DNA from 4 places in the Bradyrhizobium sp. IC3123 genome. Region 1 is predicted to be linked to each of the others. Evidence: predicted binding sites of a transcription regulator. Region 1 holds the regulator's gene; each other region holds the start of a gene.
What was found. The regulator LexA, encoded in region 1, represses DNA repair genes until DNA is damaged. The targets are predictions, from matches to a motif close to TGTTCNNNNTGTGTTCNG.

Region 1 (5,369 bases):
GTGGTGCTGGCTCCCGTCGGCGCACTCGAGATCTTCGATCCGGATGGCGCGGCGAGCGTCGCGCGCGCTGCGGGCAGGTTCGGCGCGGCGCACATGCTGAGCTCGGTGTCCGAGCCCGGCCTCGAGACGACCGCCGAGGCTGCCCCCGATGCACTGCGTCTCTATCAACTCTATGTCCGCGGCGACGATGCCTTCGTCGCCGACGTCGTCAGCCGGGCCGAGAAGAACGCCTATGCCGCCTTCTGCCTGACCGTCGACACCGCCCATTACAGCCGTCGTGAACGTGACATCGCCAAGCGCTACGTTCGCGAGAGCCGCCTGCGCGCCACCGGCGGCGATTTCCAGAAGGGCCTGGAGTGGCGGACCGTGAAGATGATCAAGGACACGTTCAAAATTCCGCTGATCCTCAAGGGTATCGCCACGGCCGAGGATGCGCAGATCGCGCTCGATCACGGCGTCGAGTGGATCTACGTCTCCAACCATGGCGGGCGCCAGCTCGACCACGGCCGCGGCGCCATGCACGTGCTGCCGGAGATCGTCGACGCCGTGAAGGGCCGCGCCAGGATCATGGTCGACGGCGGCTTTTGCCGCGGCACCGACATCGTGAAGGCGATTGCGGCGGGCGCCGACCTCGTCGGCATCGGCCGGCTGCAATGCTGGGCGCTGGCGGCAGCCGGCGAAGCCGGCGTCGCGCGGATGCTGGAGTTGCTCGAAGACGAGGTGCTGCGCTGCCTCGGCCTCCTGGGCGCCACCTCATTCGCCGAGCTCGACAAATCCTGCCTGCATCCGGCGGCCGCCACCAACGCGCCCAGCGTGTTCAGCGCGTTCCCGCTGTTCGACCACGAGCCCTATCGTTACTGACGCGCCATACTGAAGTGAAAAGGACGCAATGACATCGCTCTCTCCCGGCAGCGCGGATGCGCTGCTGTTCGACCTCGGGCGCGTTGTGCTCGACATCGACTTCTCCAAGGCGATCGCCTGCTGGGCGGGACATGCCGGCTGCCAGCCCGAGGCCATCATCGCGCGCTATGTGCGCGACGAGGCCTACCGGTTGCATGAGATGGGCAAGATCAGCGATGCGGACTATTTCGCCTCGCTGCGGTCCTCGCTCGGGATCGGCATCTCGGATGCGCAATTCCTGGAAGGCTGGAACGCGATTTTCGCCGGCGAGATGCCTGATATCGCCGAGCTGCTGCCGCGCGCGGCGAAGCAGATGCCGCTCTACGCCTTCTCCAACACCAATCGGCCGCACGTCAACCATTTCTCGAAGGAATATGCCGGTCTGCTCGGCCATTTCCGCGAGCTGTATCTGTCCTCCAGCATCGGCCTGCGCAAGCCGGATGCCGAGGCCTTCGACCATGTCGTGGCGGCGATCGGCGTGCCGGCCGAGCGCATCGTGTTCTTCGATGACCTCGCCGAGAACATCGAGGGAGCACGGGCGCGCGGGTTGACCGCCGTGCATGTCACCTCGCCGCGTGATGTCGGGAACGTATTGAAAGCACTGGGGATCTGAGCCGCGGGAAAGCCCGGAGCGCGCTCACTTGCCGGAACAAAAACCGCTGAAAATGTGGAACCTGATCACTTTGTGCATTTTTATACAGAGTTCCGGGAACGGAATACCACCCTTCGGACTCATGAGTCCGTTGGGACTTCTACATTGGACTGATCGACGTGCTGGGCAAGACCTATCTCACCAAGCAAGCCTCTCTCCTGCTCGAATTCGCCAGAACCACCTCGGATTCTGACCTCTCCGCCAAGCTGATCAGCAAGGCCGCCGACCTAAAATCCCAGGCGGACCCGCTGCCGGACAAGGATCAGGGTCCCAAGCCGCCCGACGTCGCGGACATCAGTCCGGGCGATCCGACGGGGCGTTGAACGATGTTGGCCGTGGCGCTCGTCATTCTCGTCCTTGCCATGGCAATCCTCGTTCCGGTCTGTCTCGCCTTCCGCATCATGCCGCGGCGGAGTTGAGCCGACCTCCTCCACCCCCTGCGACCATGCAGGATAGATCATCCCGCGTGCTGCTTTGCCTCACGGCTGCACTCGGCTAGAACTCTCGCCGCCCATTGACTGATGTGCTCAGCAGGAGTTCGCCCGTGGCCCTGATGCCGGTTTCTGACGCGCTTGCTGCGGTGTTGGCCGGCGTCGAGCCGCTGGCTGAACAGATGGTTTGCCTCGACGAGGCCTACCATCGTGTGCTCGCCCGCGATGTCGCGGCGCGGCGCACGCAGCCGCCGGAGGCGATGTCGGCGATGGACGGCTATGCCGTGCGCACGGCCGACGCGGCATACGATTCGAGGTTGACCGTCGTCGGCGAGGTCGCGGCGGGCCGGCCGTTCGCGGGAAGCGTCGGCCCCGGCGAAGCCGTGCGGATCTTCACCGGCGGCGTCGTTCCCGACGGCGCCGATGCCGTCGTGATCCAGGAGGACACGGCTGCCGACGGCAAACATGTCACGATCAAGGAAGCCGCCATTTTCGGCCGGCACATCCGCCCTGCAGGCGTCGACTTCCGCGAAGGCGACGTGCTGCTGCGCAAGGGAATCCGCCTCACCGAGCGCGATCTCGCCCTCGCCGCCGGAATGAATCATCCGCATCTCGCCATCATCCGCCGCCCGAGGGTTGCCGTTCTCGCCACCGGCGACGAGCTCGTGATGCCGGGCACCACGCCTGGTCGCGGCCAGATCGTCTATTCCAACGGCTATGCCCTGCATGCGCTCGCCCGCAGCGAGGGCGCCGAGACCATCGACCTCGGAATTGCCGCCGATACGCTGGAGGCGACGTCCGCCGGCATCCGCCGCGCGCGCGAGAGCGGCGCCGACATCCTGATCACGACCGGCGGTGCCTCGGTGGGCGACCACGACCTGGTCCAGCAGGCGCTCAAGGGCGAAGGCATCGCGATGGCGTTCTGGAAGATCGCGATCCGGCCGGGCAAGCCGATGATGCACGGTCGGATAGGCGCGATGCGCGTGATTGGCCTGCCCGGCAATCCCGTGTCGTCCTACGTGTGCGCCTTCCTGTTCATGGTCCCCTTGATTCGCGCCCTGTCGGGCCGTTCAGCGATTCATCATCGGCGCGAGCGCGCCGTGCTGGGCCGCGATCTCGCCGCCAACGACCAGCGCGAGGACTATCTGCGTGCGCGGCTGGAGGAGCGCGACGACGGCACGCGCGTCGCCCTTCCGGTCAGCCATCAGGACTCCTCCCTTCTTGCGAATCTCGCTGCGGCACAGGTACTTCTGGTGCGCGCACCGTTCGCGCCGAAGGCCGAGGCCGGCACGCCTTGCGAGGTGCTCCGGCTGCCCGTCTGAGCCGCCCAGCCACACGCATTCCGCGAGCTTGGCCGCGTTCACCATAAATTAAGCAGTTGCGGAACACATATCGAACATATAGTGTCCGTTCATGATTTGTTTCGAGGATGTAGCGGCTTAGTGCCGGCTTCATCGTGTCGGAATCGAACGACATCAACCGGGGGACTTTGGTCGAGATGTTGACGCGCAAACAATACGAGCTTCTGCGATTCATCAGCGAACGTCTGAAGGAAAGCGGCGTGCCGCCGTCCTTCGACGAGATGAAGGATGCGCTCGACCTGCGCTCGAAGTCAGGCATCCATCGCCTGATCACTGCGCTCGAGGAGCGCGGCTTCATTCGCCGCCTGCCCAACCGTGCCCGTGCCATCGAGGTGATCAAGCTGCCCGAGCTCCAGGCCGCCGCCGGCAATCGCCGTGGCTTCACCCCGAGCGTGATCGAGGGCAATCTCGGCAAGGTGCGCGCGAGCTCCAGCCCGCCCGCGGACGAGGGCGAGCGCCCCGTCGCGGTGCCCGTGATGGGCCGCATCGCCGCCGGCACGCCGATCGAGGCGCTGCAGACCCGCAGCCATACCATCAGCGTGCCGCCGGACATGCTCGGCTCGGGCGAGCACTACGCGCTCGAAGTGCGCGGCGATTCGATGGTCGAGGCCGGCATCCTCGACGGCGACATGGCGCTGATCCAGCGCAACGAGACCGCAAATACCGGCGACATCGTGGTGGCATTGATCGACGACGAGGAGGCCACGCTCAAGCGCTTCCGCCGCCGCGGCGCCTCGATCGCGCTCGAGCCCGCCAATGCCGCCTACGAGGTCCGCATTCTTCCGCCGAACCGCGTGAAGATCCAGGGCAAGCTGATCGGGCTTTACCGGAAGTACTGATACGGGAAACATCAAGCGCCGCGCGCGTTTCGATCGGCATCGGCGATCCAGGATCGGAGCGGATACTTGTCCGCTCCGGCTGGACGGTTTCTCTGGTTCTGCGCCGGCTGTCCGGTCCATCTTCCCGCGCGACATTCCCCCGCGCAGGCGCGCAGCCATTTCTGCTTCGCCGGTAGAGTTGTGCCGGCAGTGCTGATAGCTCCGGCCGAATGCAAGGACGCGAGGTTTGTTCCTATCGAATCCGGGAAAGATAATGTGATCGCGCGCTGCGGACGCGAGCCGCAGATTTGCCCATAACCGAGCAGAGCGTTGTATGCTTCCACTCTGATAGAGGCCTGCGCCTCGAAAGAGACGCGGGTCGCTATCCCAGCATGAGGAGCACCCGATGTGTGACTACAGCCTGCATGCCGTCGCGACGCGCCCCGCCGAAGTCGGCGAGACGATCGTCACGACAACCTTCCGCGGCACCTCGACGCGCGGTTTCGCTTCCGAAGCCGATCCCTCCGTCGCGGTCTGTCTGCTGCCGGGGACGGAGCTCGCTTTCGCCGACAATGTCCGCTACGACAACCGCTGGATCTGGACGCGCACCGTGAACTCTCGCGTCGGCAAGTTCGGCAAGATCGACCCGCACATTCCCGATCGCCATCATGACGCGATCGAATTCCCCGACGGCAAATACGTGCTGGTGACGCAGCTCGTCGAAGGCCAGCGCGCGACCGTGCTGCAATTGCCGGTGACGCAGCCAGCCCCCGAGCGCGAGCACAAGCCGCAGATCGTCGCCGACACGCGGCCCACGATCACGCGCCTGCCGATCGGCTGACGCCCTTCGGCCGACAGGCCGAGCCCGGGATTGAAATTGCCATCGCCGGCCGAGGCCGGCGAGCCCGGTAAGTTTGTGTTTCAGGACATTCGATCGGCGAGCCCACCGCCGCGCCTCGTCGTCGCACGAAGTTTGGGCCGTGCTGCCCGCATTTTGAACGTCCGCTCCGCAGCCAAATGACCGATGCTGTCGTGGTTTGAGGCGGCGGACACGCTCGATGAAGACCTTCATTCGCGTCGTTGAACTTTGGGTACCCGACCGGACGCGCATGCGGCTGGAATTCGGCGGCGGCCTCTACGACGATGGGCTGTCCGCGTTCAAAGCCGTCAGCGAAGAGCTGCACTTCGGATATGACGAGGGACTTCC
Region 2 (5,369 bases), 110 kb from region 1:
ATGGCGCGTGGGCTGACGTAAACGCCTCGGCGACCGGTCTTGTTGATTTTGGTGGCGCCCTCGTTCCCACGACGGTCAGTTCGCGTATCGACGCGCTCGGCACCGTGCGTGGTCGCATCGGCTGGCTCGCTTCCCCGAGCGTCCTGCTGTACGCCACGGGTGGTTACGCCTGGATCAACAACAAGATCAGCGTCAGCGCGCCCCCTGTTCTGAGCCTCTCGGAGAGCCAGTTCCATTCGGGCTGGACGGTCGGCGCGGGCGTCGAGGCGATGTTTGCTCCGAACTGGTCGGTCAAGGGCGAGTACCTCTATCGCAGCCTGGGCGGCGAGACCTACTTCTCGGGCGTCTTCCCGGTCAACACCGGCACTCTCGACCTCCACACCGTGCAGGTCGGCGTGAACTACCACTTCGGCGGCCCGGTCGTCGCCAAGTACTGAGCTTCGTCTCTGACGCATCATCGTCACGAAAGGCCGGCCTCGCGCCGGCCTTTTTGTTTGTTGCGGCCGCCCGTTCGCTCGCGCTTTTCGAAGGGGTGTGGCCGCTGGGTGACACAACCTTTGGCTTCAATGGTGTAAAAGCAATGACGTTGCTTGAGTCATAAGGTCCGCTGCTCTTCCGCTCTCCGGAAGACCGGAATGAGAAATGGAAGTGGGGAATGGATATGAAGAAGCTTTTGCTGGCTTCGGCCAGCTTGTTCGCACTCAGCGCGTTGGCACCGGCCTCGGCGGCCGATTTGGCAGCCCGCCCCTACACCAAGGCTCCGGTGGCACCGATCGCGGTGTACAACTGGAGCGGTTTCTACCTCGGCGCCAACGCCGGCGGTGGCTGGAGCCGCAACTGTTGGGATCTCACCAGTGTCGGCCCCTTCGTGGTCGCTCCGGCGGTGGCCGAAGGTTGTCACAATGCGACCGGCGCACTCGTCGGCGGCCAGATCGGTTATCGCTGGCAGTCCGCCAACTGGGTATTCGGTCTCGAAGCCCAGGGGGACTGGGCTGACCTGAAGGGTTCGAACATCAGCTCGCCTGCCGCGCTCGCGCCGCTGGTGAACGAGACCAGGATCGACGCCATTGGCCTCTTCACTGGCCAGGTCGGTTATGCCTGGAACAACGTGCTTTGGTACGTGAAGGGCGGCGCTGCCGTCACTCACAACAAGTACACTGGCAGTTTTGGCGGCGTTACGCTCGACACCGCGAACGAAACGCGCTGGGGCGGTACCGTCGGCACCGGCATAGAATTCGGCTTCGCCCCGAACTGGTCGGTCGCTGTCGAATACAACCACCTGTTCATGGGCAGGCACAACGAGACCTTCACCTTCCTCGGCGTGACCACTCGCACCGACAGCATCAAGCAGGACGTGGACATGGCTACCGTTCGACTCAACTACACCTTCGGTGGCCCGGTGGTCGCGAAGTACTGAACTTCCCTGCCGAGGTCACATCGTCACGAAAGGCCGGCCTCGCGCCGGCCTTTTTGTTTTGGCTGGGTGCTCCGCGAGCGGTTCCGCGCGTTCCTGCTGCCAGATCCCGCCAGCACGCCAACAATCCGTTGACGATTCGCAAGTCCCACTGGAAATCCGCCGCCGTTCTTCCTACGTTCGCTGCCATACCCATCGGCGCCGATCCCGGTTCCGGGCGCAGCGCGCCTTTTTTGTTGGCGCGATCGCGCACCTTTGGGCTTCCTTGAGGGCAACTCGGATGGATGAAGTGATCAAGGCGAAGCGCCAACAACAGAACGCGGGCTCCAGCCTGCGCGCAATTACGATCCGCGGCGCGCGCGAGCACAACCTCAAGAATATCGACGTCGAGATTCCCCGCGACAAGCTGGTGGTGTTCACCGGGCTATCCGGCTCCGGCAAATCCTCGCTCGCCTTCGACACCATCTATGCCGAGGGCCAGCGCCGCTACGTCGAATCGCTGTCGGCCTATGCCCGCCAGTTCCTGGAGATGATGCAGAAGCCCGACGTCGACCAGATCGACGGCCTGTCGCCGGCGATCTCGATCGAGCAGAAGACGACGTCGAAGAACCCGCGCTCCACCGTCGGCACCGTCACCGAGATCTACGACTACATGCGCCTGCTCTGGGCCCGCGTCGGCGTGCCCTATTCGCCGGCCACGGGCCTGCCGATCGAGAGCCAGACCGTCTCGCAGATGGTCGACCGCGTGCTGGCGCTGCCCGAGGGCACCCGCCTCTATCTGCTCGCCCCCGTCGTGCGAGGCCGCAAGGGCGAGTACAGGAAGGAGCTCGCCGAATGGCTCAAGAAGGGCTTTCAGCGCGTCAAGATCGACGGCACCTTCCATGAGCTGGCGGAAGCCCCTAGCCTCGACAAGAAATTCCCGCACGACATCGACGTGGTGGTCGATCGCATCGTGGTGCGTGCCGATATCGGCCAGCGCCTCGCCGAGAGCTTTGAGACCGCGCTGAAGCTCGCCGAAGGCCTTGCCGTCGTCGAGTTCGCCGATGCGCCCGCGGCGGCTGCGCCTGCGGAGGAAAAGAAGAAGACCGCGAAAATCCACGACAAGAGCGGGCCCGAGCGCATCCTGTTCTCGGAAAAGTTCGCCTGCCCGGTCTCCGGCTTCACCATCCCCGAGATCGAGCCGCGCCTGTTCTCCTTCAACAATCCCTACGGCGCCTGCCCCGCCTGCGGCGGCCTCGGCGTCGAGCAGCATGTCGACGAAGACCTCGTCATCCCTGAGAAGGATCTGACGCTGCGCAAGGGCGCGATCGCGCCCTGGGCCAAGTCGTCGTCGCCCTATTACGTGCAGACGCTGACCGCGCTCGGCAAGCACTACAAGTTCACGCTCGACACCAAGTGGAAGGATCTGCCGAAGAAGACGCAAAACGCGATTCTCTACGGCTCGGGCGAGGACGAGATCAAGTTCTCCTACGAGGACGGGGTGCGCTCCTACGACACCAAGAAGCCGTTCGAAGGCGTCATCACCAACATCAACCGCCGCTACCGCGAGACCGAGAGCGAGTGGGCCCGCGAGGAGCTGGCGAAATATTTCCACGACGTCCCCTGCGAGGGCTGCAAGGGCTTTCGGCTCAAGCCCGAGGCGCTCTGCGTCAAGGTCGGCGGCAAGCATATCGGCGAAATCTCGGAGCTGTCCGTGAAGGGCGCCGGCGCATGGTTCGAGACCGTGCCGGAGGCGCTGAACGCGCAGCAGAACGAGATCGCGGGCCGCATCCTGAAGGAGATCCGCGAGCGCCTCACCTTCCTGCTCGACGTCGGCCTCAATTATCTGACGCTGTCCCGCTCCTCCGGCACGCTGTCCGGCGGCGAGAGCCAGCGCATCCGCCTCGCCTCGCAGATCGGCTCGGGGCTCACAGGCGTGCTCTACGTGCTGGACGAGCCTTCGATCGGCCTGCACCAGCGCGACAACGCCCGCCTGCTCGATACGCTGAAGCGGCTGCGCGACCTCGGCAACACCGTGGTCGTGGTCGAGCATGATGAGGACGCCATCCGCCTTGCGGACTACGTGCTCGACATCGGCCCAGGCGCCGGCATGCATGGCGGCAACATCGTCGCCGAAGGCACGCCCGCCGAGATCATGCGCAACCCGAAATCGCTGACCGGCAAATACCTGACCGGCGAGCTCGAGGTCGAGGTGCCGGAGCGGCGTCCGCCGAACCATCGCCGCACCATCAAGGTGGTGAACGCGCGCGGCAATAACCTCAAGAACGTCACGGCGGAAATTCCGCTCGGCCTGTTCACCTGCGTCACCGGCGTCTCCGGCGGCGGCAAGTCGACGCTGCTGATCGATACCCTCTACCGCGCCATCGCCCGCAAGCTGAACAATGCCAGCGAGGGCGCCGCCCCGCACGACCGCATCGAGGGCCTCGAGCACATCGACAAGATCATCGACATCGACCAGTCGCCGATCGGCCGCACGCCGCGCTCGAATCCGGCGACCTATACCGGCGCGTTCACGCCGATCCGCGAATGGTTCGCCGGCCTGCCGGAAGCGAAAGCACGTGGCTACGAGCCCGGCCGCTTCTCCTTCAACGTCAAGGGCGGCCGCTGCGAGGCCTGCCAGGGCGACGGCGTCATCAAGATCGAGATGCACTTCCTGCCCGACGTCTACGTCACCTGCGACGTCTGCAAGGGCAAGCGCTACAACCGCGAGACGCTGGAGGTGCTGTTCAAGGGCAAGAGCATCGCCGACGTGCTCGACATGACTGTCGAGGAAGCTGCCGAGTTCTTCAAGGCGGTGCCGCGCGTGCGCGAGACTTTTCAGACATTGCACCGCGTCGGCCTCGACTACATCCATGTCGGCCAGCAAGCGACGACGCTCTCGGGCGGCGAAGCCCAGCGCGTCAAGCTGGCAAAAGAATTGTCAAAGCGCGCCACCGGCCGCACGCTCTACATCCTGGACGAGCCCACCACCGGCCTGCACTTCCACGACGTCAAGAAGCTGCTGGAGGTGCTGCACGAGCTGGTCGCGCAGGGCAACACGGTCGTCGTCATCGAGCACAATCTCGAAGTCATCAAGACCGCCGACTGGGTCATCGATCTCGGCCCCGAAGGCGGCGACGGCGGCGGCGAGATCGTGGCGTGGGGACCTCCGGAAGACATTGCGAAGGCGCCGCGAAGCTATACGGGCAAATTTTTGGCTCCCGTGCTGGAGAAGGCGCGGAAGCCGAAGCGGAGGCGTGCGGCGAGCGAGGCGGCGGAGTAGATTGCGCTGCATCGAAGCCACAGGGCTGTAGGGCGGATTAGCGGAGCGTAATCAGCCACTATTCGATCGGGAAAGAACCGACATGTCCGCTGGACTCGTACAAACCTACCGCGCCTTCGCCCACAACAACGCTTGGGCGAACCATCGCCTGCTCGCCGCCTGCGCTGCGCTATCCCAATCTGAATTCGAAGCCCCCCGCACCGGCTTCTTTCCAAGCCTGCAGCGTACGCTGAACCACATCTACATCATCGACTTCTTCTACATCGATGCGCTTGAAGGGGGCTGGCTCGGACCGGCAGCCTGGAAGAACGAGGTGCCGTACCCCTCGTTAGCCGAGCTCAAAGCTGCCCAGGCCGCAATGGACAACCGCCTGATTGCGATCTGCGATGCGCTGACAACTGAACGGCTCGACGCCTTCGTCCGGATCAACCGCGATACGAGCGTTCAAACCGAGCGCTGCGACCGGCTGCTCATGCATCTCTTCCAGCATCAAGTTCATCATCGCGGACAGGCGCATGCCATGCTGTGCGAAACGGATGTCGCGCCCCCGCAGCTCGACGAGTTCTTCGCGGAAGGCGAAGCGCCGCTGCGAGCCGCCGAATTCGCCGAACTCGGCTGGACCGAGGAGACCGTTTGGAAATCCAGGACGTAAGCTACGCCAGGAACTCCGGCGGCACATGGTCGGTCAGCCAC
Region 3 (5,369 bases), on a different contig from region 1:
CGCCTCGATCGAGCCGGAGACCTTCGCCACCTGCGCCAACGCCGCGCCGACCGCGGACAGGCGCGCCTCGATCCGCTCCACCGCGGCGACGAGCTCGGAGATGTGGCTGACCGCGGTGTCGACGGCGCCGCGCGACTGCGCGATCTCGCCGACCGCGGCCGACGTCGTGGTTTGCACCGCCTGCGAGGCATTGGCGATGTCGTGGTTGGCCGAGACCATCGTCTCGGCCGTCTTCTGCAAATGGTGAAACCGTTCCGACTGGCTCGCGACGCGGTTGGCGACGTCCTGGACGTTGCCGGCGATGTCGGCGAGCTCGACGCCGAGACCGCCGATGCGGTCGGCGAGCTGGTCGATCAGGCGTTCGGCCAGCGTCCGGTTGGAGGCAGTGTCCAATACGGCAAGTTGTGCAGAGGACATGTACGGGCTCTCTCCAGTCGGAGCCGTTGATCGGCTCCTTGGCGGCATTCCGATTCCAGATCCGACCTTAGAGGATGATTCGCGCCCGGCGTCTTGCCCAGGAGTGCAGGTGCGTGCAGGTGCGTGCACGCGCGGGAGCGCTACAGCTTGTAGGCCGTGCGGAAGCCGCCCCAGTGCCGGCCCTGCACGCGGATCGGGACGTCGATCTCCCGCATCATCACCGTATTCCCGTTGCCCATGTCGCGCGCATAGCTCTGGACCAGGTACGATCGCAGGTTGCGCGCGGCAGCTAACCCCGCCGGATCGTTGAAGATGCGCCGGTTGCGGCTGTTGGCCGTGTTCCAGGCGACGTCGCCCGGCCGCTGCGGATGCGAATAGATCTTGTTGTGCACCGGCAAAAAGCCGTTGCGGTCGACCATGGCGCAGAACGCCATCCGCGACTCCCGCGCCAGAAAGGCTTCCTGGAACGGCGGCAGGGCGCGGTCGGCCCAGTCGAGATATTTGGTGCGGTATTGCTGCGGATTGGTGCCGGCGATTTCCAAATAGTCCGTGTCGAAGAGGTCGTCGAGCTTGACCTCGCCGCGCGCAACCGCCTTCTCGAATATCTGCGTCAGCGCATTGCCGGCTTCCATGGCACGGGTGACGAACTCGGTGTTCTCCTCATGGATCGACCAGAGCTTGTCCTCGATCTTCTCGTTGAGAGCGGCGGTGGCGCCGACGAATTGCGCGCGGGCGCCGGCCTTGGATTGCTCGATCACGCGCAGGCGGCAGGCGCCGATGTCCTCTAAGCTGCCTTCGATCGTCGCTTGCGTTGCCAGCCGGCTTGCGTCCGCGCCGCCGATCAGCACGCCTTCCATCGCGATTTCATAGACCGGCATCACGGCGCGCGCGGTTTCGAATTTGAGGTGGCAGGGCAGCCGCTCGGTCTTGCGGCGGTCGTCGTGCTCGCTCTGGCGCAGCAGCACCGCGCAGCGCGATTTCAGCTTCTGGGCGAAGGTGGTGACGGCCTTGCCGGCGCTGGCGACGCTCTCGCCATGGGTCTCGGCCGCCTTGGTCGCCGCGTCGATCTCGGCCGCGCTCTCGCCGACCGAGATGATGAACTCCGAGGCGCTGGCGGCGTTGCCGGAGACTTCGCTGGTCGTGGCATTCTGCTCGGCGACCGCGCCGTTGACGGTGTCGAAGACCGGACGGATCGCCTCGATCGCCTGCGAGATGCGGTGCACGGCGTCCGCCGAGCCGGCGGCGTCGCGCTGCAATGCGTCGATCTTCTTCGTGATCTCCTCGGTCGCACTCTGGGTCTGCACCGCGAGCGCCTTGACCTCGGTGGCAACGACGGCAAAGCCTTTTCCGGCTGCGCCCGCGCGCGCGGCCTCGATCGTCGAGTTGAGCGCGAGCAGCGTGGTCTGCCGCGCGATCTGCGCGATCAAATTGACGACGTTGCCGATGGCGGCGGAGGATTCGCGCAGGCGGTCGACATTGGCGCGGGCTTCCTGCGCGGCGGCGCTGGCCTCGTCGGCGAGCTTGCCGGCTTCCCGGACCTGCGCGCCAATCCCTTGCGCGGACTGGGTGAACTTGTCGGCGGCATGGGCGAAGGTGGAGGCGGTGGATTGCGCCGCGTTGGTCCGGCCGGTCAGGGCGTCGGTGCGGTCGCGAATGGCAGCGAGGGTCGCCGCGGTCGCCTCGGCGCCGCCGGCCACCGAATTGGCGGCGCGCTCGAGCTGGCGGATCATGGCGCCGAGCTCGAGTTCCAGCAATTCCAGGATTTCCCGGGCCGAATCACTTTCGGCGGTCGGGGCGGGTGCGGCAGGGGCCGCCGGCTGCGCAGCCTCCGGGGCTGCCGCGGGCGCGGCCGTGTCCGGCAGACGCTTCCGAAATAATCCGAACGCCATCGGGTCTCTCTTGTCGGGGGACGGTCGGGCGCTATTTTCGCAGTCCGGAATGAAATCAGGGTTAACGGTGCCCATCTAGGCAGGCGCCGTTACGGCGGCTACCTTTACAGTGCTACCTCAGGAGCAGCCGAGCCCTTTGATTCCGGTGGGTTGGCGGCCTATAAGGCCGCGCTTCCCACGCTCATCTTTGGCTGACGATTTCTCAAGAGACCACGCATGGCCGGACATTCCCAATTCAAGAACATCATGCACCGCAAGGGGCGGCAGGATGCCCAGAAGTCGAAACTGTTCGGCAAGCTGGCGCGGGAAATCACCGTCGCTGCCAAGCTGGGCACCCCCGACCCCGCCATGAACCCCCGCCTGCGTGCCGCCGTGATCGCGGCGCGGCAGGAGAACATGCCGAAGGACAATATCGAGCGCGCCATCAAGAAGGCGCTCGGCAGCGACGGTGAGAACTATGACGAGATCCGCTACGAGGGCTACGGCCCCGGCGGCGTCGCCGTCATCGTCGAGGCACTGACCGACAATCGCAACCGCGCCGCCTCCGACATCCGCTCCTTCTTCACCAAGTCCGGCGGCAATCTCGGCGAAACCGGCTCGGTCTCCTTCATGTTCGACCGCACCGGCATCATCGAATATGACCGCAGCGTCGCCTCCGACGATGCGGTGCTGGACGCCGCGATCGAGGCCGGCGCCGACGACGTGGTCTCGGGCGAGAATGGTCACGAGATCTACGCCTCGACCGAAAGCTATCGCGACGTCGCCAAGGCGCTGGAAGCCAAGTTCGGCGAGCCGCGCAAGGCTGCGCTGATCTGGAAGCCGCAGAACACGGTTGCGGTCGACGACGAGACCGGCGAGAAGCTCCTGAAGCTGATGGACCTGCTCAACGAGCACGACGACGTCCAGAACGTCTACGCCAATTTCGAGGTGTCGGACGCGCTTGTTGCGAAGATGGGCGGATAGGCCGCTCTCGTGTCCCGGACGCGCTGCAGCGTGAAACGCTGCGGCGCTGGGCCGGGACCCATTCCCCTGTTACTTCCGTTCTGTTTCTGTTTCGCATCCCGCGGCCAGCCGCTATCACTGGCCCATGACTGCGCTCCCGATTCGTGGCCCCGTTCGCATCATCGGCATCGACCCCGGCCTGCGCCGCACCGGCTGGGGCGTGATCGAGGCCGAGGGCAACCGCCTGATCTATGTGGCCTGCGGCTCGGTGGAACCGCCGGACGATCTACCGCTGGCGAGCCGGCTGCTCGCGATCCATGAAGGGCTCGCTTCCGTCTTGTCCAATCACCAGCCGCTGGAAGCCGCGGTCGAGCAGACCTTCGTCAACAAGGACGGCGTTGCAACGCTGAAGCTTGGCCAGGCCCGCGGCGTTGCCATGCTGGCGCCCGCAATGTTCGGCATCTCTGTCGCAGAATACGCGCCGAACCAGGTCAAGAAGACGGTGGTCGGCGCCGGCCACGCCGACAAGCAACAGATCGCGATGATGCTGAAGATCCTGCTGCCGAAGGCCGAGCCGCCGTCCGCGGACGCCGCCGACGCGCTCGCCATCGCCATCACCCACGCCCATCACCGCCAGAGCACGGCGCTCCGGCTGAAGGTGGTGGGGATATGATCGGCAAGCTCAAGGGCTTGATCGATTCCTACGGCGAGGATTTCGTCATCCTCGACGTCGGCGGCGTCGGCTATCAGGTACATTGCTCCTCGCGCACCTTGCAGCATCTGCCCTCGCCGGGTGAGGCCGCTGTGCTGTCGATCGAGACCTATGTCCGCGAGGACCAGATCAAGCTGTTCGGCTTCCGCACCGACCAGGAGCGCGAATGGTTTCGCCTGCTCCAGACCGTGCAGGGCGTCGGCGCCAAGGTCGCGCTGGCCGTGCTCGGCACGTTGTCGCCGGCCGATCTCGCCAATGCCATCGCGCTGCGCGACAAGGCCGCGGTGGCGCGAACGCCCGGTGTCGGCCCCAAGGTCGCCGAGCGCATCGTCACCGAATTGAAGGACAAGGCGCCGGCCTTCGCCAACGTCGATCCCGCCGTCGTGCATCTTGCCGGCGCCGTCGACGACCAGCGCGCGCCGCGGCCCGTCGCTGATGCGATCTCCGCCCTGGTCAATCTCGGCTATGGCCAGCCGCAGGCCGCCGCGGCGATCGCGTCGGCCTCGCGCAGCGCGGGTGAGGGCGCCGAGACGGCGCAGCTGATCCGGCTCGGGCTGAAGGAATTGGCAAAGTGAGTGCCTCAATGGTCAGTCTCGTAGGGTGGGCAAAGCGAAGCGTGCCCACCATCTACAAAGCGAGCAGCGACATGGTGGGCACGGCGCGAAGTGCGCCTTTGCCCACCCTACGATCCGATGGAGTTCGCTGAGTGAGCGACCCCAAGGCCAGCCGCATGGTCTCGCCCGAGCGCCGCAGCGATGATGTCGGCGACACCGCGCTGCGGCCGCAATCGCTGTCCGACTTCGTCGGCCAGGCGCAGGCGCGCAAGAATCTCTCGATCTTCATCGAAGCGGCGCGCAAGCGCGGCGAGGCGCTGGATCACGTGCTGTTCGTAGGTCCCCCGGGGCTCGGCAAGACCACGCTGGCGCAGATCGTGGCGAAGGAGCTCGGCGTCGGTTTCCGCGCCACCTCGGGGCCCGTGATCGCCAAGGCCGGCGATCTTGCCGCCCTCTTGACCAACCTCGAAGAGCGCGACGTGCTCTTCATCGACGAGATCCATCGCCTCAGCCCGGCGGTGGAAGAGGTGCTCTATCCCGCGATGGAGGACTTTCAGCTCGACCTCATCATCGGCGAGGGCCCGGCGGCGCGCTCGGTGAAGATCGAGCTGTCGAAATTCACCCTGGTCGGTGCCACCACGCGCGCCGGCCTTCTCACCAATCCCTTGCGCGACCGCTTCGGCATTCCGGTCCGGCTCAACTTCTACACGATCGAGGAATTGGAGAGCATTGTCAGCCGCGGCGCGCGCGTGCTCAACGTCGGCATGAGCGCCGATGGCGCCAACGAGATCGCGCGCCGCGCCCGCGGCACGCCGCGCATCGCCGGCCGCCTGCTCCGCCGCGTGCGCGATTTCG
Region 4 (5,369 bases), on a different contig from region 1:
GCTAATCGCCGGCCTCGGCCGGCGTGTTGCCGCCGGCGCTGTTTTGCCAGACCCAGTCACGAATCTCAGGCATGTCTTCACCGTGCTCGCGGACATAACGGGAGTGTTCGATCAGCCTGTCGCGGAATTGCTGCTTCACCTGAGCGGCCTTGGTCGCCAGTCCCGGCACCCGTTCGATCGCCTCGATCGCGAGGTGGTAGCGGTCGAGTTCGTTGAGCACGACCATGTCGAAGGGCGTCGTCGTGGTGCCCTCCTCGGCAAAGCCGCGTACATGCATGCCGGCATGGTTGGTGCGATTATAGGTCAGCCGGTGAATGAGATAGGGATAGCCGTGATAGGCAAAGATCACAGGCTTGTCGCGCGTGAACAGGCTGTCGAAGTCGCGGTCGGACAGGCCGTGCGGATGCTGCTCCCTCGGCTGCAGCGTCATGAGGTCGACGACGTTGACGACGCGGATCTTCAAGTCCGGCAGCGCCTTGCGTAGGAGGTCGACGGCAGCGAGCGTCTCCAGCGTCGGCACGTCGCCGGCGCAGGCCATGACGACGTCGGGCTCGCCCTTTCCGTCCTCCGTGCCCGCCCAGGTCCAGATGCCGATGCCGGCATCGCAATGCGTCGCCGCGTCCTGCATCGACAGCCATTGCGGCGCCGGCTGCTTGCCGGCGACGATTACGTTGATGCGGTTATAGGTGCGCAGGCAGTGGTCGGCGATCCAGAGCAGCGTGTTGGCATCCGGCGGGAAGTAGATGCGGACGATGTCGGCCTTCTTGTTGGCGACGAGATCGACGAAACCGGGGTCCTGATGGCTGAAGCCGTTATGGTCCTGGCGCCAGACATGCGAGGTCAGCAGATAATTGAGCGAGGCGATCGGACGCCGCCACGGCAGCTCCCGCGTCACCTTCAGCCATTTGGCGTGTTGGTTGAACATGGAATCCACGATGTGGATGAAGGCCTCGTAGCAGGAGAAGAAGCCGTGCCGTCCGGTGAGCAGGTAGCCCTCCAGCCAGCCTTGGCAGAGATGCTCGCTCAGCACCTCCATCACGCGGCCGTCCTGGGCGAGGTGCACGTCGTAAGGCTCGGTCGGCTCCATCCAGACGCGTTCGGTGGCCTCGAACACGGCATCTAGCCGGTTCGATGCCGTCTCGTCCGGGCCCATGATGCGGAAGTTGCGCTCCTTCGCGTTGAGGCGGATGACATCGCGCAGGAATTTGCCGAGCTCGCGCGTCGCTTCCGCAACGACTTCGCCGGGCTGCGTCACCTCGATCGCGAAGCTGCGGAAGTCGGGCAGCTTCAGCTCCTTCTTCAGCACGCCGCCATTGGCATGCGGATTGGCGCCCATGCGCCTGACGCCTTCGGGCGCAAGCGCCTGAAGCTCGGCAACGAGCGCGCCGTTGCCATCGAACAGCTTTTCCGGCTCGTAACTGCGCATCCAGTCTTCGAGCACCTTGAGATGCTCCGGGTTCTCGCGGCAGCCTGCGACTGGCACCTGATGCGCGCGCCAGAAGCCCTCCACCTTCTTGCCGTCGACCTCCTTCGGGCCGGTCCAGCCCTTGGGGCTGCGCAGCACGATCATCGGCCAGCGCGGCCGCTCGACGGTTGTGCGGCCGTCGCGGGCATGCTGCTGGATCGAGCGGATGCTGGCGAATGCAACGTCGAGCGCATCGGCCATGGCCTGGTGCATCAATTTGGGATCGTCGCCGCTGACGAACAGCGGCTCATGGCCGAACCCGCGGAAGAGGTCGCGGATCTCCGCGTCCTGCATCCGCCCGAGCACGGTGGGGCCCGCGATCTTGTAGCCGTTGAGATGCAGGATCGGCAGCACTGCGCCGTCATGGGCGGGGTTCAGGAACTTGTTGGAGTGCCAGGACGCAGCGAGCGGGCCGGTCTCGGCCTCGCCGTCGCCGACCACGCAGGCGACAATCAAATCCGGGTTGTCGAATGCGGCGCCATAGGCGTGCACCAGCGCATAGCCGAGCTCGCCGCCCTCGTGGATCGAGCCCGGCGTTTCCGGCGCCGCGTGGCTCGGGATGCCGCCGGGGAAGGAGAACTGCCGAAACAGCTTGCGCAATCCGTCCGCGTCGCGCGCAATATCGGGATAGATCTCGCTGTAGCTGCCTTCGAGATAGGTGTTGGCGACCATGCCCGGACCGCCATGGCCGGGACCGCAGACATAGATCACGCTGACATCGAGCGCGCGGATGACGCGGTTGAGATGGGCATAGATGAAGTTCAGCCCCGGCGTCGTGCCCCAATGTCCGAGCAGACGCGGCTTGATGTGCTCGGGCCGCAGCGGCTCGCGCAGCAGCGGATTGTCGAGCAGGTAGATTTGCCCGACCGAGAGGTAGTTGGCGGCGCGCCAATAGCGATCTAGCAGATCGAGGTCGCTGCTCGCTTCGGCCGTTTTTTGTTGGATTGTCATGTTCCTGCCGACCTTCACTTCGCGATCGTCACCAACCCGGTTCCGGGGCGATCGATCCGTCGGGCATGAAACGGGATGGTCGTGACGGCCGTGTTGCGTGAGGTCAAAGGCAGGCGCGCGAAGTTTGGGCAGCTCTACTGTGCATGGGGTTGTTTTCACGTTTTTGGTTTGTGTTCTTGATTTGTTCCTATGTCGTGCTATCTTGGCTGCATGAGTCCAGCATCCTCTCATGCTCTCAAGCACCCGCCGGTCACGGCGCCCTCCGAGCCGGCGGGTGCGCCTTCAGATTTCCCCGAGCTTGGCGTCGCCATCGACCGCGCGCGACGGCGAGGGCGGGGCGCGCAGTCCAACGCCAGCGGCCGTTACGAGGCCGAGGCGCGGGTCGCTTTCGACGACGGCTGGCAGAGCCTGGACGAGCTGCCGCCGTTCAAGACGAGTGTCGCCGTCGACACCTCGCGCAAGGTGATCACACGCAACGATTCCCCCGACATCGGTTTCGACCGCTCGATCAATCCCTATCGCGGCTGCGAGCACGGCTGCGTCTATTGCTTCGCGCGGCCGACCCACGCCTATCTCGGTCTGTCGCCGGGGCTCGACTTCGAGTCAAAACTGTTCGTGAAGCCCGAGGCGCCTTCGCTGCTCGAGAAGGAGCTTGCGGCTCCCGGCTACGAGCCGCGGATGATCGCGATCGGCACCAACACCGATCCCTACCAGCCGATCGAGCGCGAGCGCAAAATCATGCGCGGCATTTTGGAAGTGCTGGAGCGCGCAGGGCATCCCGTCGGCATCGTCACCAAGTCGGCGCTGGTGCTGCGCGACATCGACATTCTCCAGCGGATGGCCAAGCGCAACCTCGCCAAGGTCGCGATCTCGGTCACCTCGCTCGATCCGAAGCTGGCGCGCACGATGGAGCCGCGGGCCTCGACGCCGCCGAAACGGCTGGAGGCGCTGAAGCAGCTCTCGGACGCCGGCATTCCCACCACGGTGATGGTCGCGCCCGTGATCCCTGCGCTGAACGATTCCGAGATCGAGCGCATCCTCGACGCCGCCGCCCATGCCGGGGTCAAGGAGGCTGCCTATGTGCTGCTGCGGCTGCCACTGGAGGTGCGCGATCTCTTCCGCGAATGGCTGATGGCGAACTATCCGGACCGCTATCGTCACGTCTTCACCCTGATCCGAGACATGCGCGGCGGGCGCGACTACGACGCCAAATGGGGCGAGCGGATGAAGGGCACCGGACCGATGGCCTGGACCATCGGCCGCCGCTTCGAGATCGCCTGCGAGAGGCTCGGCCTCAACAAGCGGCGCTCCAAGCTGACCATTGATCACTTTGCGCGGCCGAAGCGGAACGGTGATCAGCTCAGCCTGTTTTGAGCGGACACGTGCAAGAGGTGTCGCATGCTCAAGGAACTCACCGTGCCGGTGCCGCGGCTGACCGTCATCACGCTCGGTGTGAACGACATCCGCGCCAGCATCGCCTTCTACGACGCGCTCGGTTTCTCGCGCCGGCTGAAGGAGACCGGCGAGGCGGTTGCGTTCTACGACACCGGCGGTCCGGTGCTCGCGCTTTATCACTGGGATCGGCTCGCCGCAGACGCGTCCTTGGAGGACCAGCCGAGGCCCACGACCTTTCGCGGCATGACGCTCGCCTGGAATTGCGCGACCCGCGAGGAGGTCGACGAGGTGCTGGCCTTCGCCGTGGAGAAGGGGGCCACCTTGCTGAAGGCGGCGCACGCGACCGATTACGGCGGCTATTGCGGCTATTTTGCCGATCCCGATGCACATGTCTGGGAAGTCGTGGTCGCACCCGGCATCGAGGTGGGCGAGGACCGGCGGGTGCATCTGGCGGAGTAGGGCGGCTGGCCTGAATAACGGGAATATCCTGGGTTCCCGGTTGCGCTGGCGAAGCCCCCTGGCGCACGATCCCGGCCATGATTCGGGACCCCTCCGCCAAGACCCCAGCCAAAGCCGCGCCGAAGAAAAAGGCCGCGCCGAAGGCTGTGCCCGCCAAGGCGGCAAAGATCTCTGCGGCCGATGCGGCGAAGGTTCCTGCCGGCAAGAAGGGCATCATCGCCGTTGCTCCCCCGAGCTTCCGCCGCGAGCGCGCGCTGATCAAGCGCGGCGTCTGGCCGGTCGCGGGCTGCGACGAGGCTGGCCGCGGCCCGCTCGCAGGCCCCGTGGTGGCCGCCGCGGTGATTCTCGATCCCGACCGGATTCCCCGCGGCATCGACGATTCCAAGCGCCTGACCGCCGAGGAGCGCGAAAAGCTGTTCGACAAGATCTGCGCCACCGCGCAGGTCTCGGTCGCCGTCGCCTCGCCGGCGCGAATCGACCGCGACAACATCCTGCGCGCCTCGCTGTGGGCGCTGAAGCGCGCCGTGGTGGCCCTGCCCGAGGCGCCCAGGCACGTCTTCGTCGACGGCCGCGACCGGCTCGACACCGCATGCGACTGCGAGGCCGTGATCGGCGGCGACGGTATCGTGCTCTCGATCGCCGCGGCCTCCATCGTCGCCAAGGTCACCCGGGATCGGTTGATGTGCGCACTGGCGCAGGACTGCCCGGGCTACGGCTTCGAGCAGCACAAGGGCTATGCCGTCCCCGAGCATCTCGACGCGCTTGATCGCCTCGGCCCTTCCATCCACCACCGCAGCTTCTTCGCTCCCGTCGCCGCCGCCCGCGCCAAGCACATGCCCTGGACCGTCGAGCCGGTGCAGGACCTGTTCTCGGTGACTGACGTCGAGGTGCAGGTGGAGGCGAGCGTCGAGATCGACGCTTCCGTAAATCTCTAGCGATCCTCCTACAGCTTTCCCATCCGTCATGGCCGGGCTTGACCCGGCCACCCACGTCTTACCAGCGGCACGAAGAACGTGGATGCCCGGGCCTTCGCCGCGCCGAAGCGGCTTCGGCCGCGCAGGCGGGACAAGCCCGGGCATGACGAACTGCGGCGGTTGCC

Region 2: the regulator LexA is predicted to act here: its motif matches at 1,581-1,598, upstream of uvrA (excinuclease ABC subunit UvrA).
Region 3: the regulator LexA is predicted to act here: its motif matches at 3,346-3,363, upstream of ruvC (crossover junction endodeoxyribonuclease RuvC).
Region 4: the regulator LexA is predicted to act here: its motif matches at 2,588-2,605, upstream of I6F20_RS22130 (PA0069 family radical SAM protein).

What each region holds. Positions count from the first base shown of each region.
Region 1 covers NZ_JADYVF010000001.1:930,078-935,446, reverse strand. Annotated here, with positions in the region: gene I6F20_RS04640 (alpha-hydroxy acid oxidase) at 1-861, shown strand, start outside; gene I6F20_RS04635 (HAD family hydrolase) at 890-1,513, shown strand; gene I6F20_RS04630 (hypothetical protein) at 1,672-1,875, shown strand; gene I6F20_RS04625 (molybdopterin molybdotransferase MoeA) at 2,097-3,305, shown strand; gene lexA (transcriptional repressor LexA) at 3,482-4,183, shown strand; gene I6F20_RS04615 (hypothetical protein) at 4,569-5,003, shown strand; gene I6F20_RS04610 (GAF domain-containing protein) at 5,221-5,369, shown strand, end outside.
Region 2 covers NZ_JADYVF010000001.1:1,037,991-1,043,359, reverse strand. Annotated here, with positions in the region: gene I6F20_RS05150 (outer membrane protein) at 1-437, shown strand, start outside; gene I6F20_RS05145 (outer membrane protein) at 662-1,417, shown strand; gene uvrA (excinuclease ABC subunit UvrA) at 1,695-4,676, shown strand; gene I6F20_RS05135 (DinB family protein) at 4,759-5,328, shown strand; gene I6F20_RS05130 (RNA 2'-phosphotransferase) at 5,330-5,369, opposite strand, start outside.
Region 3 covers NZ_JADYVF010000003.1:461,432-466,800, reverse strand. Annotated here, with positions in the region: gene I6F20_RS12295 (methyl-accepting chemotaxis protein) at 1-417, opposite strand, end outside; gene I6F20_RS12290 (methyl-accepting chemotaxis protein) at 558-2,306, opposite strand; gene I6F20_RS12285 (YebC/PmpR family DNA-binding transcriptional regulator) at 2,523-3,269, shown strand; gene ruvC (crossover junction endodeoxyribonuclease RuvC) at 3,394-3,921, shown strand; gene ruvA (Holliday junction branch migration protein RuvA) at 3,918-4,535, shown strand; gene ruvB (Holliday junction branch migration DNA helicase RuvB) at 4,691-5,369, shown strand, end outside.
Region 4 covers NZ_JADYVF010000006.1:323,387-328,755, reverse strand. Annotated here, with positions in the region: gene I6F20_RS22135 (phosphoketolase family protein) at 2-2,416, opposite strand; gene I6F20_RS22130 (PA0069 family radical SAM protein) at 2,627-3,790, shown strand; gene I6F20_RS22125 (VOC family protein) at 3,815-4,270, shown strand; gene rnhB (ribonuclease HII) at 4,348-5,205, shown strand.